Regions from separate parts of the Aquitalea magnusonii genome, predicted to be linked through region 2. Evidence: predicted binding sites of a transcription regulator. Region 2 holds the regulator's gene; each other region holds the start of a gene.

Region 1 (3,798 bases), 1.8 Mb from region 2:
AAGGAATTTCAGGCCGTCCGTCCCCGGCATGCGAATGTCGGAAATGATGACGCGCGGCGTATTGTCGTACAGGGCGTTGAGTGCGTCATCGGCACTGGAAAAGCTGTCAAAGCCGATGCCGCTGCGGCCAAGCGCCTTTTCCAGTACCCAGCGGATGGCCTTGTCGTCATCGATGATCCACACCGGGTTATTCATAGCAGCCCTCGTTTCTGTAATTGAGTTCAATCCGTGTTGCTGAAAGGCAGCATCACGGTAAAGCAGGTCTGGCCGGGGCGGGATTCAAATTCGATGCTACCGCCATGCTGATGCACATAGGCCTGGGCCAATGTCAGCCCCAAACCAGTGCCTTCGGCGCGTCCGGTGACCAGGGGATAGAAAATGTGATCCCTGATTTCTTCCGGAATGCCGGGGCCGTTGTCGACAATCTGCAATTTTAATGCCAGCCCATGACGCTTGCGTGCCAGGGTGACTTGCCGGGCAACGCGGGTACGCAAAATCACCTCGCCCTTGGCCTTCATCGCCTGAATGGCATTCTTGACGATGTTGAGCACCACTTGGATCAATTGCTCCTTGTCGGCCACCATCTGCGGCAGGCTGGTGTCGTAATCGCGGCGGATGGTGAGACCCTGCGGATACTCGGCCAGCGCAATGCTGCGCACCCGTTCCAGCACTTCGTGGATATTGATTTCGCTGCGCACATGGCGGCGATGCGGGGCCAGCAGACGGTCTACCAGCGATTGCAGGCGCAGCGCTTCTTCCTGGATGACTTCGGTGTATTCCTTCAGCTCCGGCCGGTCTGACAGCTCATGCTCCAGCAACTGGGCCGCACCGCGGATTCCCCCCAAGGGGTTCTTGATTTCATGCGCCAGGTTACGAATCAGCTCGCGATTAGCCTGTTGTTGCAGCAAAAGCCGCTCTTCATTGGCAATTTTCAGTTGCTGATCCAGCGGTCGCAGCTCGACCAGCGCCAGCCGGCCTTCCGCATCAATCGGCGTCACTGACAGGGCGATATGCAGCGGCTGCTCACCATGCGGCGTACGCAGCTCCAGGTCGTGCTCGATATAGCTGGAATTGTGTTGTAGCGCGGTCGTCAGCGCTTGCCGCAAGGCAGGGCTGTCCTGCAGCAACTCGAACAGGGTGTGGCGCAGCAGCTCGCGCCGGCCTATGGCGAGCAGGTTTTCACAAGCGGGATTGGCAAACTCGAGACTGCCGTCGGCATGGGCAATCAGTACCGGCGTATCGAGTAATTCCAGACCGGCAAAGCTGGGAGAGTTCATGGTGCTCCGAATCGGATGGGGCTGTGCCTGTAGCTGTTAGCAATAAGCACGCCAAGCCAGAGCACAGCGGATGCACGAAATCGGCCTTAATGATGCACCATTATTGTGCAGATGACGCGGACTGCCCCAATTCGCGGCGCAAGGCATCCACGTTCTTCTGTCGCTCGGTCACGGCGTCCTTTAGTTTCTGTACCCGATCCAGGTATTTCTGGTAATTACGGGTTTCGTCGCCGTTGCGAGTGGCGGCACCTTCGGTATAGGCTTTTTGTGCATCAGCCAGTGCCTTTTTCTCGTTGGACAGCTCGCCTTCCAGTATCTTGCGCCTGCCCTCATCACGCTTGGACTGGGTGCCGTTGTCCACGCTGGGGTAGCCATCCGGTGTCGAGGCCGATCGGCTATTGCCTGCTGCGCGCGGTTTACTGGAACCGCCGCCGCCATAGGTGGACAGCGGTGCCAGATGCATGGGCTTGGCACCCTTGATCGGCACATTGGTGAAGGTGACATTGCCGTTGGCATCGACGTATTTGTATACCTCGGCCTGGGCGAGGCTGCAGGTCAGCAGCAGGCAGAAGGCAAGCGTTTTCATGGTTTTGGGCATTAGCGGAGAAAACGGGTGGACGTGACGCTATGATAAGCAAAAGGCTGGCGCACGTCACATCTGCATTGCCGGAACAAGAGGAGGCAATTTGCCAGATGACCGGGAATGCGGCAGCATGCGCTTCATGCGCGCTACTTGCCAATATCATGGACAATCCGCAATCGGCCTGCAGTGCTGGACACAACATCCTTTGATAGCGCGGTATCCGTCAGGACCGGTGTTGACCCGTCACCTATAAGGAAGCTTTGTGCATGTTGATTCAGTTGCTTTATTCCAGCAAGGCTAGTGCTTCCCTGGCGCCTGCTGAACTAACAGCCATTCTCGACCAGTCAGTCATCAATAATCAGGCCAACCAGATTACCGGCCTGCTGTTATACCGGGATGGCTGTTTCCTGCAGTTGCTTGAAGGTGAGGAGGCCGTGGTTGAGGCTACCTTTCGGCGCATTGGCCAGGATAGGCGGCATCATCAGGTGGAGTCGCTGTTTCGGACTGAGTGCAAGCAACGTGAGTTCGGCCACTGGTATATGGGGTTTCACACCCCGCGCCCGGAAGAGTTGGCCCGCTTCCCCCAGTTTGCCCCGGTGTTTGACCCGGCATTTGATGTCAGCCAGTTGATCATCGCACCGCAGGATGGTCTGGCCATGCTCAAGGCTTTTGCCGGCTTGCCGGAATGAACCTCGCCCGAGCAAGCCGGGCTGGCAGCCATGAAAAAGCCCGCACAGGTAGTACTTGTGCGGGCTTTGTGCATCCGGCAAGGCGTCCGTGGACGCCGCTGCCTGATTACAGGGAGTAGTACATCGCAAATTCTACCGGGTGGGTAGTCATGCGGGTCAGGTTGACCTCCTGCATCTTCAGTTCGATGTAGGCGTCGATCCATTCGTTGGAGAACACACCGCCACGGGTCAGGAAGTCGCGGTCTGCGTCCAGGGCAGCCAGGGCTTCGTCCAGGCTGGCGCACACGGTCGGGATCAGCTTGTCTTCTTCCGGCGGCAGGTCGTACAGGTTCTTGTCAGCGGCATCGCCCGGGTGAATCTTGTTCTGGATACCGTCCAGACCAGCCATCAGCAGCGCGGAGAAGCACAGGTACGGGTTAGCCAGCGGATCCGGGAAGCGCGCTTCGATACGGCGTGCCTTCGGGTTGGCCACGTGCGGGATACGGATGGAAGCGGAACGGTTCTTGGCGGAGTAAGCCAGTTTCACCGGAGCTTCGTAGTGCGGAACCAGACGCTTGTAGGAGTTGGTACCCGGGTTGGTGATGGCGTTCAGCGCCTTGGCGTGCTTGATGATACCGCCGATGTAGTACAGGGCGGTGTCGGACAGGCCGGCGTAGCCGTCGCCAGCAAACAGGTTCTTGCCGTCTTTCCAGATGGACTGGTGAACGTGCATGCCGGAACCGTTGTCACCAACGATGGGCTTGGGCATGAAGGTAGCGGTCTTGCCGTAGCTGTGTGCCACGTTCTGAACCACGTATTTCAGGATCTGGGTCCAGTCGGCACGCTGGGTCAGGGTGCTGAACTTGGTACCGATTTCCATTTGGCCGGCAGTGGCCACTTCGTGGTGGTGTACTTCAACCGGAACGCCCAGCTCTTCCAGCAGCAGAACCATGGCGGAACGCAGGTCTTGTGCAGAGTCAACCGGCGGAACCGGGAAGTAGCCACCCTTCACGCCCGGACGGTGACCGGTGTTGCCACCTTCGAATTCTTCGGCGGAGGCCCAGGCAGCTTCTTCGGACTTGATCTTCACGAAGCAACCGGACATGTCGGTGCCCCAGGTGATGCTGTCGAATACGAAGAATTCCGGTTCCGGACCAAAGTAGGCGGTGTCGCCCAGGCCGGATGCCTTCAGGTAAGCTTCAGCGCGCTTGGCGATGGAGCGCGGGTCGCGGTCGTAACCCTTGCCGTCAGCCGGGTCGATCACGTCACA
Region 2 (3,798 bases):
CACTTGTACCCGGTTGGGGTGAATGAAGTTGAGGTGGCCAACCAGGGCCAGGGTAGGACGCTGCTCGTCATTGCCGATGGGGCTGTCGGCACCACCGGTGCCGGCCACCCACGTCAGGTTGAGCTTTTGCTGATTGTCCTGATACAGCCGACGCACGGTGATACTAGGCATTATTGCTATTCCATGCAGTGAGCAGCTGGTAGAGCTCGGAGCGGTTGGTGGCGGTCAGTAATTGTTCACGCAGCTGTTTGCTGGAGAAAAGCTGGGCCAGTTCCGATAGTACCTGCAGGTGCAGATCGGTTGCCTGCTCTGGTACCAGCAGCACAAACAGGCTTTGTACCGGCTTGCCATCCGGGGCATCGAACGGAATGGGATTTTTCAGACGGATGAATACGCCTGCGGCTTCCTTGAGCCCTCTGGCACGGCCATGTGGAATGGCCACGCCCTGGCCCAGGCCGGTGGAGCCCAGTTTTTCCCGCGCAAACAGGCAGTCGAAAATTTCACTGCGGGCAATGCCGTGGGTGTTTTCGATAAGGAGGCCCACCTGCTCGAAGACGCGCTTCTTGCTGGCGACATCCAGGTCCGGGAGGATGTGATCCTGTGTCAGGATTTTGCCAATCAGGCTCATAGGAATGTATGCACGCGGCTACAAAAACTGGCCAATTCTACGTTGCCTTCATCAAAATGAAAAAGGCTCCGTGCAAATAAAAACGGGAACCCGTTGGGTTCCCGCATCGTCGGTCAGGTGATTACAGGGATGCTTCCGGCTGAACTTGCGGAGTGGCGCGATGCTCGCTCTGTTTTTCCTTGTGCTTGAGTACCTGTCGATCCAGCTTGTCCATCAGCGCATCGATGGCAGCGTACATGTCGGAGTCGGTGGCTTCTACGTGGATATCCTTGCCGGATAGGTGAACGTTGACTTCCGCTTTCTGCACCAGCTTGTCCACCGACAGCGTGACGGTGACGTCGATCACATGGTCGACATGGCGGGTGATACGTTCCAGCTTGCTTTCCAGAAATTCACGCAGTGCCGGGGTTACTTCGAGGTGGAGACCGGTTACTTTGAGGTTCATACCCTAACTCCTTCTTGTGTTGACTGCCCGGTCGGGTCGGCCGGGCGAGCGGATATTCTTACAAGGCGTGTTTCACAGTGCCTTGCGCAGATTGACCGGCGGTATCTGCATAGCTTCACGATACTTCGCAACGGTGCGTCTTGCAACCTGTATGCCTTGTTTGCCCAGTTCATCGGCGATGGCGCTGTCGGAAAGTGGCTTGGCCGGGTTCTCGCCATCAATCATGCGGCGGATGTGGGCCTTGATGGCGGTGGCCGAGCATTCGCCACCGCTGTCTGTTTCCAGGGCGCTGCCAAAAAAGTATTTCAGCTCAAACAGGCCGCGCGGGCAGAGCAGGTATTTCTGGGTGGTGACGCGTGAGACCGTGGATTCATGCAGTCCCAGCTCGTCTGCGATGTCGCGCAGGATGAGCGGGCGCATGGCCACTTCACCGTGTTCAAAGAACGCTTGCTGTCTTTCGACTATAGCTTCTGACACTTTCAGAATGGTGTCAAATCGTTGCTGGATGTTCTTGACCAGCCATTTTGCTTCTTGCAGCCGACCGGTGAGTTCTCCTGCGCCGCTGCGGTTTTCCGACAGCATCTGTGCGTATAGCTGATTGACGCGCAGGCGTGGCACTGCCCCGTTGTTCAGTTCTGCCACCCAGTGGCCACGGCGTTTGCGCACGGTGACATCGGGAATGACATAGTGTACGTCTTCGCCGCCAAAGCCGGCTGCAGGGTGCGGGGTGAGTCTGGCAATCAGTTGCTGGGCCTGGCGGATGGCGTCGTCATCCACCCCCAGGATGCGCTTGAGGCGGGTGTAATCGCGGTTGCCAAGCAAGGTGAGGTGTTCGGCCACAATCTTGCGTGCCAGCGCATGGCCGGGCTCTTGCCGGGGCAGGCGGTCCAGTTGCAGGCTGAGCGATTCGGCAAGGCTGCGCGCAGCGATGCCGGCGGGGTCGAATTGCTGTAGCAGGCGCAAGCCGACCATCAGTTCGTCGCTTTCCAGTTCCAGTTCCAGCGGCAGATTGCTGGCCAGCTCTTCCAGATCCACGCTCAGAAAGCCGTTGTCGTCCAGCTCTTCGATCAGTAGCTGCACGATGGCCTGATCGCGGGTGGGGAGGGTAAGTTCTCCCAATTGCGCCAGCAGGTGTTCGCGCAGGCTGACCGGGCAGGGGACGTTGAGCATGGGGTCGAATTCATCGTCGCCATCATTACGGCGACTGCCGCTACCCCAGTCGGTCAGTTCGCCGCTGCTCTCGCTGTGGCTGTCGCCATCACTGCTGTCGGAGGCCGGGGTGGTGGATTCTTCGCCGCTGCTGGCCGTTTCGCTGCTGGGGCTGTCTGTTGCGGGCAGGTCGTCGCCGCGCTCCAGCATGGGATTGTCCAGCAAGAAGCGCTCCACCTCGGTTTGCAGGTCGAGCGTGGACAACTGCAGCAGCTTGATCGACTGTTGCAGTTGCGGAGTGAGGGTGAGTTGCTGTGAAACCCGGAGCTGTAGTGACTGTTTCATGGTTTACAGGTGGAAGTGCTCACCCAGGTAAACCTGGCGCACTTTCTCGTTGTTGACCAGTTCTTCCGGCTTGCCGGATGCCAGCACCGAGCCATCGCTGATGATGTAGGCCCGGTCGCAGATGCGCAGGGTTTCCCGGACGTTGTGGTCGGTAATCAGTACGCCGATGCCACGCTGTTGCAGGAAAGTGATGATTTTCTGGATGTCGATGACGGCAATCGGATCCACCCCGGCAAAAGGTTCATCCAGCAGGATGAAGCGTGGCCGGGTGGCCAGTACACGGGCAATCTCCACCCGGCGTCTTTCGCCGCCGGATAGCGCCAGCGCATTGCTTTCGCGCAGGTGGGCGATGTTGAGGTCGTCCAGCAGCAGGCTGAGTTCCTGTTCCAGCTTGTCGCCTTTGTAACCGGCAATTTCCAGTACGGCGGTGATGTTTTCCTCCACCGTCATCTTGCGGAAAATCGAGGCTTCTTGCGGCAGGTAGCCCAGGCCGAGGCGGGCGCGCTGGTGAATCGGCAGGTGGGTGATGCTGTTGCCATCCAGTGTGATTTCGCCTTCATCTGCGCCGATCAGGCCGACAATCATGTAAAAGCTGGTGGTTTTGCCGGCACCGTTGGGGCCGAGCAGGCCAACGACTTCTCCGCTATGAATCTGCAGGGCCACATCCTTGACCACCGTGCGTTTCTTGAAGCGCTTTTTCAGTCGCTCGACTTTCAGAATGCTGGGGCCGCTCATGGTGCGTTTCCGTCGGGTTTCTTGGCGGCAGGGCTGTTATCCCTGGGCTTGGGCTGGATGATGGCGGTGACGCGGCCACCGTTGCTGCTGGCTCCGCTGCTGACCTCATACATCTCGGTTTCGGTGTTGTAGGTAATCACGTTGCCGATGACCAGATCATTGCCGCGCTTGACACGGGCATTGCCGGTGAGGACGGCGACATGGGTGACGGTGTTGTAATCCAGCTGGTTGGCCTGGCCTTCAATCCAGTCGTTCTTGCCATCCATTTTCTGGCGGAACGTTACCTGGCGACCAGTGGCTTGCATGGTCTGGTTCCCCTGCTTGTCCTGGCTGACGGTGGCGCGGTCGGCATTGAGCTTGAGCGTACCCTGGATGATGATGACATTGCCTTGCCATACGGTGACGCCTTTGAGCTGATCGAGATTGCCGCGGTCAGCGCTGATTTCGATGGGCTTGTCACGGTCAGCCTTTTCGGCATGGGCAGTCTGGACGGTGC
Region 3 (3,798 bases), 2.3 Mb from region 2:
TCAAGGCAGCCGCTGCCGGCAATGCCGCCACGGTTGCCAGCGACAGCCCGGCCACCCCGGCAGTGAAACCGGCACCGGGCAACGGCAATCTGCTGTCCCGTCTGCTCAAAAAAGTCATCGGCCTGTAAACAGGAAAACTCGAATCCATGCGTGCTTACGATAACAAGATCATCTTTGCCGGCCCGGTCGGTGCGGGAAAAACCACCGCCATCGGTGCCATCAGCGATATCGCGCCGGTCACCACCGACGCGCGTGCCTCTGACATGACGCTCAACCGCAAGGACACCACCACGGTGGCACTGGACTACGGCGTACTGATGCTGGATGAAACCACCAAGGTTCACCTCTATGGCACGCCCGGCCAGGAACGTTTTGACTTCATGTGGGACATCCTCAGCCAGGGCGGCATCGGCCTGATCCTGCTGCTGGACAATACCCGCGCCAATCCGGTGAAGGATTTACAGTTTTTCCTCAACGCCTTCCGCGACATGCTCAAGGATGCACCGCTGGTGATTGGCGTCACCAAAACCGATATGCGCGCCACGCCCAGCATCGAAACCTATGCCGCCCTGCTGGAAAAATTCGATATGCGCCCGCCCATTTTCGAAATTGACGCCCGCTCCCGGGAGGACGTCAAAAAACTGGTGCTGGCCCTGCTGTTCTCCATTGATCCCGGGCTGGAAAGCTGATCATGTCAGACAACCTTGCACTCAAGGACGCGCTGTACCCGATTGCCAGTCCGGCCGGCGCCTACTATGCCGTATCCAGCCCGGAACAGGATGCCGCCCGCGTGCTGCTCACCCAGATCCTGCGGCTGGGCCACTCCGTGCCGCTAACCGAGGCCTTGCTGGCCGAGTGGAGCGACAACGATCTGGAAAAGGGCCTGGAAACGCTGTACCGGCTGCAGCGGCTGGACTTCGTGCATGGCACCGAGGCACCGCGCCCTTCGCTGGCAGTCAATCTGGAAAGCCAGCTACCCGCACTGCTGGCGGCGCTGTCGGATACCGGCCGGGCGCTGCTGGCCGACGACAATGGCCTGTATTACGCCACCGCCGGCTTTCATCATGAGTCGGCCGAGGAAATCGCCGCCCTGGCCGGCGACATCATGTCGCTTAACCGCCGCCATGCCCTGCTGTTGAAGAACAACCTCAACATCAGCAGCCTCGCCTGGTCGGTCAGCAATCCGGCAGGGCAGAGCGAACTGGGATTTTTCCCCCTGCACGTCGGGCAGCAGTCTTTCGTGCTGGTCATTGGCGGTACGCCACGCCTGCAGGATGAACACTTCGTGACGCTGATCGAGTTGCTCAGCCGTCGTTACGCTTGAACAAGCAGCAAACCCGATACGGGCCACAGAATACCCACTGGAGAAAACCATGCGTGAACAGATGCTCAAGTCCATCCTGAGTGACCTTAACGGCGCCTCGGCCGATATCGAAGCCTCAGCCATCATCTCGTCCGACGGCCTGACCATGGCCGCCCTGCTGCCGCAGGACGTGGATGAAGACCGGGTTGGTGCCATGGCCGCCGCCATGTTGTCCCTGGGCGAGCGCACCGCCAAGGAACTGGCGCGTGGCGAACTGGAGCAGGTAATGGTGAAGGGTGACAACGGCTACATCCTGATGAGCTATGCCGGCAAGGATGCCGTTCTCACCGTGATTGCCCGGCGTGAAGCCAAGCTGGGCCTGATTTTCCTCGATGCCAAACGCGCTGCGCGCAATATCGCAGAAATTCTCTGAGCCCTGCAGGCAACCGGTGGCCGGTGGCCTTCACGCCCGCCAGCCCCGGCAGCGCCGCTCCGGACAGCGCTGCCTCTGCACCATTGTCAACCGCAGCTTGCACCACAGTTTGCACCCGTGTGTCATTAAGGTGCATTGCCGTCATTTTTCTGTATTTTTTACAGCAACATTAATCAATCAGCACATAATGCCGGGCTGAAAAAACGGCATCGGCACGACTTTTCCCCACCCGCCCGCACCGTGGTTTACGCTCAGCCAGCCCCGTCCCTGCCGGTATCACGGTCAAAATGACGGTTGCCCGGCATTTTTGGGCATGCTTATTGCCTTACCCCCAATACAAGCCATCAAGGGGGAATGCGCGATGCACCAGATTACACCGCTAGACCACACCCACTACGACGAAATGCTGGCACCGGATCAGGACACCCGTCCGTCCTACCAGCGTTTCGCCAACTGGCTTAACCAGGCACCGCTGGCCTGGCTGCGCGACAAGCAAAGCGAAGCCGACACCCTGTTTCGCCGCGTCGGCATCACCTTTGCCGTGTATGGCGATGAAAGCGGGTCCGAACGGCTGATCCCGTTCGATACCATTCCACGCATCATCTCCGCCAGCGAGTGGAAAACGCTGGAAGCAGGCTGCATCCAGCGCGTCACGGCGCTCAACCGCTTCTTGCACGATATCTACCACGAGCAGGACATCCTCAAGGCCGGCATCATCCCGCCGGAGCAGATTCTCACCAATGCCGGCTACCAGTTGGCCATGCAGGGCATAGATCTGCCACGCCAGGTGTACGCCCATATCGCCGGGGTGGACATCATCCGCCACAGCGACGGCGGCTTTTACGTGCTGGAAGACAATCTGCGCACCCCGTCCGGGGTGAGCTACATGCTGGAAAACCGCAAGATGATGATGCGGCTGTTTCCCGAGCTGTTTGCCAACCACGACATCACGCCGGTGGAACACTACCCCAATATGCTGCTGGACACCCTGCGCTCGGTGGCACCGGCCGAGGTGGATAATCCCACCGTGGTGGTGCTCACCCCCGGCCAGTACAACAGCGCCTATTTCGAGCACGCCTTCCTGGCCAGCCAGATGGGGGTGGAGCTGGTGGAAGGGCAGGACCTGTTCGTCAAGAACGGCCATGTCTACATGCGCACCACCTCCGGCCCGCAGCGGGTGGATGTGATCTACCGCCGGCTGGATGATGCCTACCTGGACCCGCTGGCCTTCAATGCCGGCTCCATGCTGGGCGTGCCGGGGCTGATGTCGGTGTACCGCGAAGGCCGCGTCAGCGTATGCAATGCGGTGGGCACCGGCGTGGCGGATGACAAGTCCATCTACCCCTATGTGCCGGACATGATCCGCTTTTATCTGGGCGAAGAACCCATCCTGCACAACGTACCCACCTGGCAGTTGCGCAAGCCGGATGATCTGGCTTATGTACTGGCGCACCTGCCCGAACTGGTGGTGAAGGAAGTCCACAGTGCCGGTGGCTACGGCATGCTGGTTGGCCCTGCCGCCAGCCAGGACGAGATCGAAGCCTACCGGCTGCGCATTCTGGAAGACCCGGCCAACTTTATCGCCCAGCCCACGCTGTCGCTGTCCACCTGCCCCACTTTCGTCGAAGCCGGCATTGCGCCGCGCCATATCGACCTGCGCCCCTTTGTGCTGTCGGGCAAGAAAGTACAACTGGTGGCCGGCGGCCTCACCCGCGTCGCCCTGCGCGAAGGCTCGCTGGTGGTCAACTCGTCGCAAGGCGGCGGCACCAAGGACACCTGGATTCTGAAGGAGGACATCACATGCTAAGCCGAATGGCAGGGTGCCTGTACTGGATGGCACGCAATATGGAACGCGCCGAAAACACCGCGCGCTTGCTGGATGTCAGCCTGCAGATGTCACTGCTGCATGCGTCCTCGCAGGACGACCTGCTGGTGCCGCTGGATGTCACCGGCAGCACCGCCGACTTCCTGCAACGTCATCACACCCCCACGCCGCAAGCCGTGCTGCACTACCTGGCACTGGATGGCGACAACCCCGGCAGCATCTACAACTGCATGCGCA

Evidence for each region. Region 2 encodes sigma-54, which starts transcription at its own class of promoters, with help from an activator protein. Its sites were predicted from a motif close to CTGGCACGCTTCATGCTT; they were not measured.
Region 1: a site for sigma-54 is predicted at 1,315-1,332, ahead of glnL (nitrogen regulation protein NR(II)). Genes of this name have one in related genera too.
Region 3: a site for sigma-54 is predicted at 2,045-2,062, ahead of DLM_RS13085 (circularly permuted type 2 ATP-grasp protein). Genes of this name have one in related genera too.

The regions. Positions count from the first base shown of each region.
Region 1 covers NZ_AP018823.1:3,251,677-3,255,474, reverse strand. Annotated here, with positions in the region: gene ntrC (nitrogen regulation protein NR(I)) at 1-195, opposite strand, end outside; gene glnL (nitrogen regulation protein NR(II)) at 222-1,277, opposite strand; gene DLM_RS15495 (DUF4124 domain-containing protein) at 1,378-1,863, opposite strand; gene DLM_RS15490 (BLUF domain-containing protein) at 2,127-2,549, shown strand; gene glnA (type I glutamate--ammonia ligase) at 2,656-3,798, opposite strand, start outside.
Region 2 covers NZ_AP018823.1:246,283-250,080, forward strand. Annotated here, with positions in the region: gene hprK (HPr(Ser) kinase/phosphatase) at 1-171, opposite strand, end outside; gene ptsN (PTS IIA-like nitrogen regulatory protein PtsN) at 164-628, opposite strand; gene hpf (ribosome hibernation-promoting factor, HPF/YfiA family) at 750-1,073, opposite strand; gene DLM_RS01260 (RNA polymerase factor sigma-54) at 1,146-2,567, opposite strand; gene lptB (LPS export ABC transporter ATP-binding protein) at 2,571-3,302, opposite strand; gene lptA (lipopolysaccharide transport periplasmic protein LptA) at 3,299-3,798, opposite strand, start outside.
Region 3 covers NZ_AP018823.1:2,759,979-2,763,776, forward strand. Annotated here, with positions in the region: gene DLM_RS13065 (hypothetical protein) at 1-128, shown strand, start outside; gene DLM_RS13070 (GTP-binding protein) at 147-689, shown strand; gene DLM_RS13075 (hypothetical protein) at 692-1,324, shown strand; gene DLM_RS13080 (roadblock/LC7 domain-containing protein) at 1,374-1,736, shown strand; gene DLM_RS13085 (circularly permuted type 2 ATP-grasp protein) at 2,098-3,543, shown strand; gene DLM_RS13090 (alpha-E domain-containing protein) at 3,537-3,798, shown strand, end outside.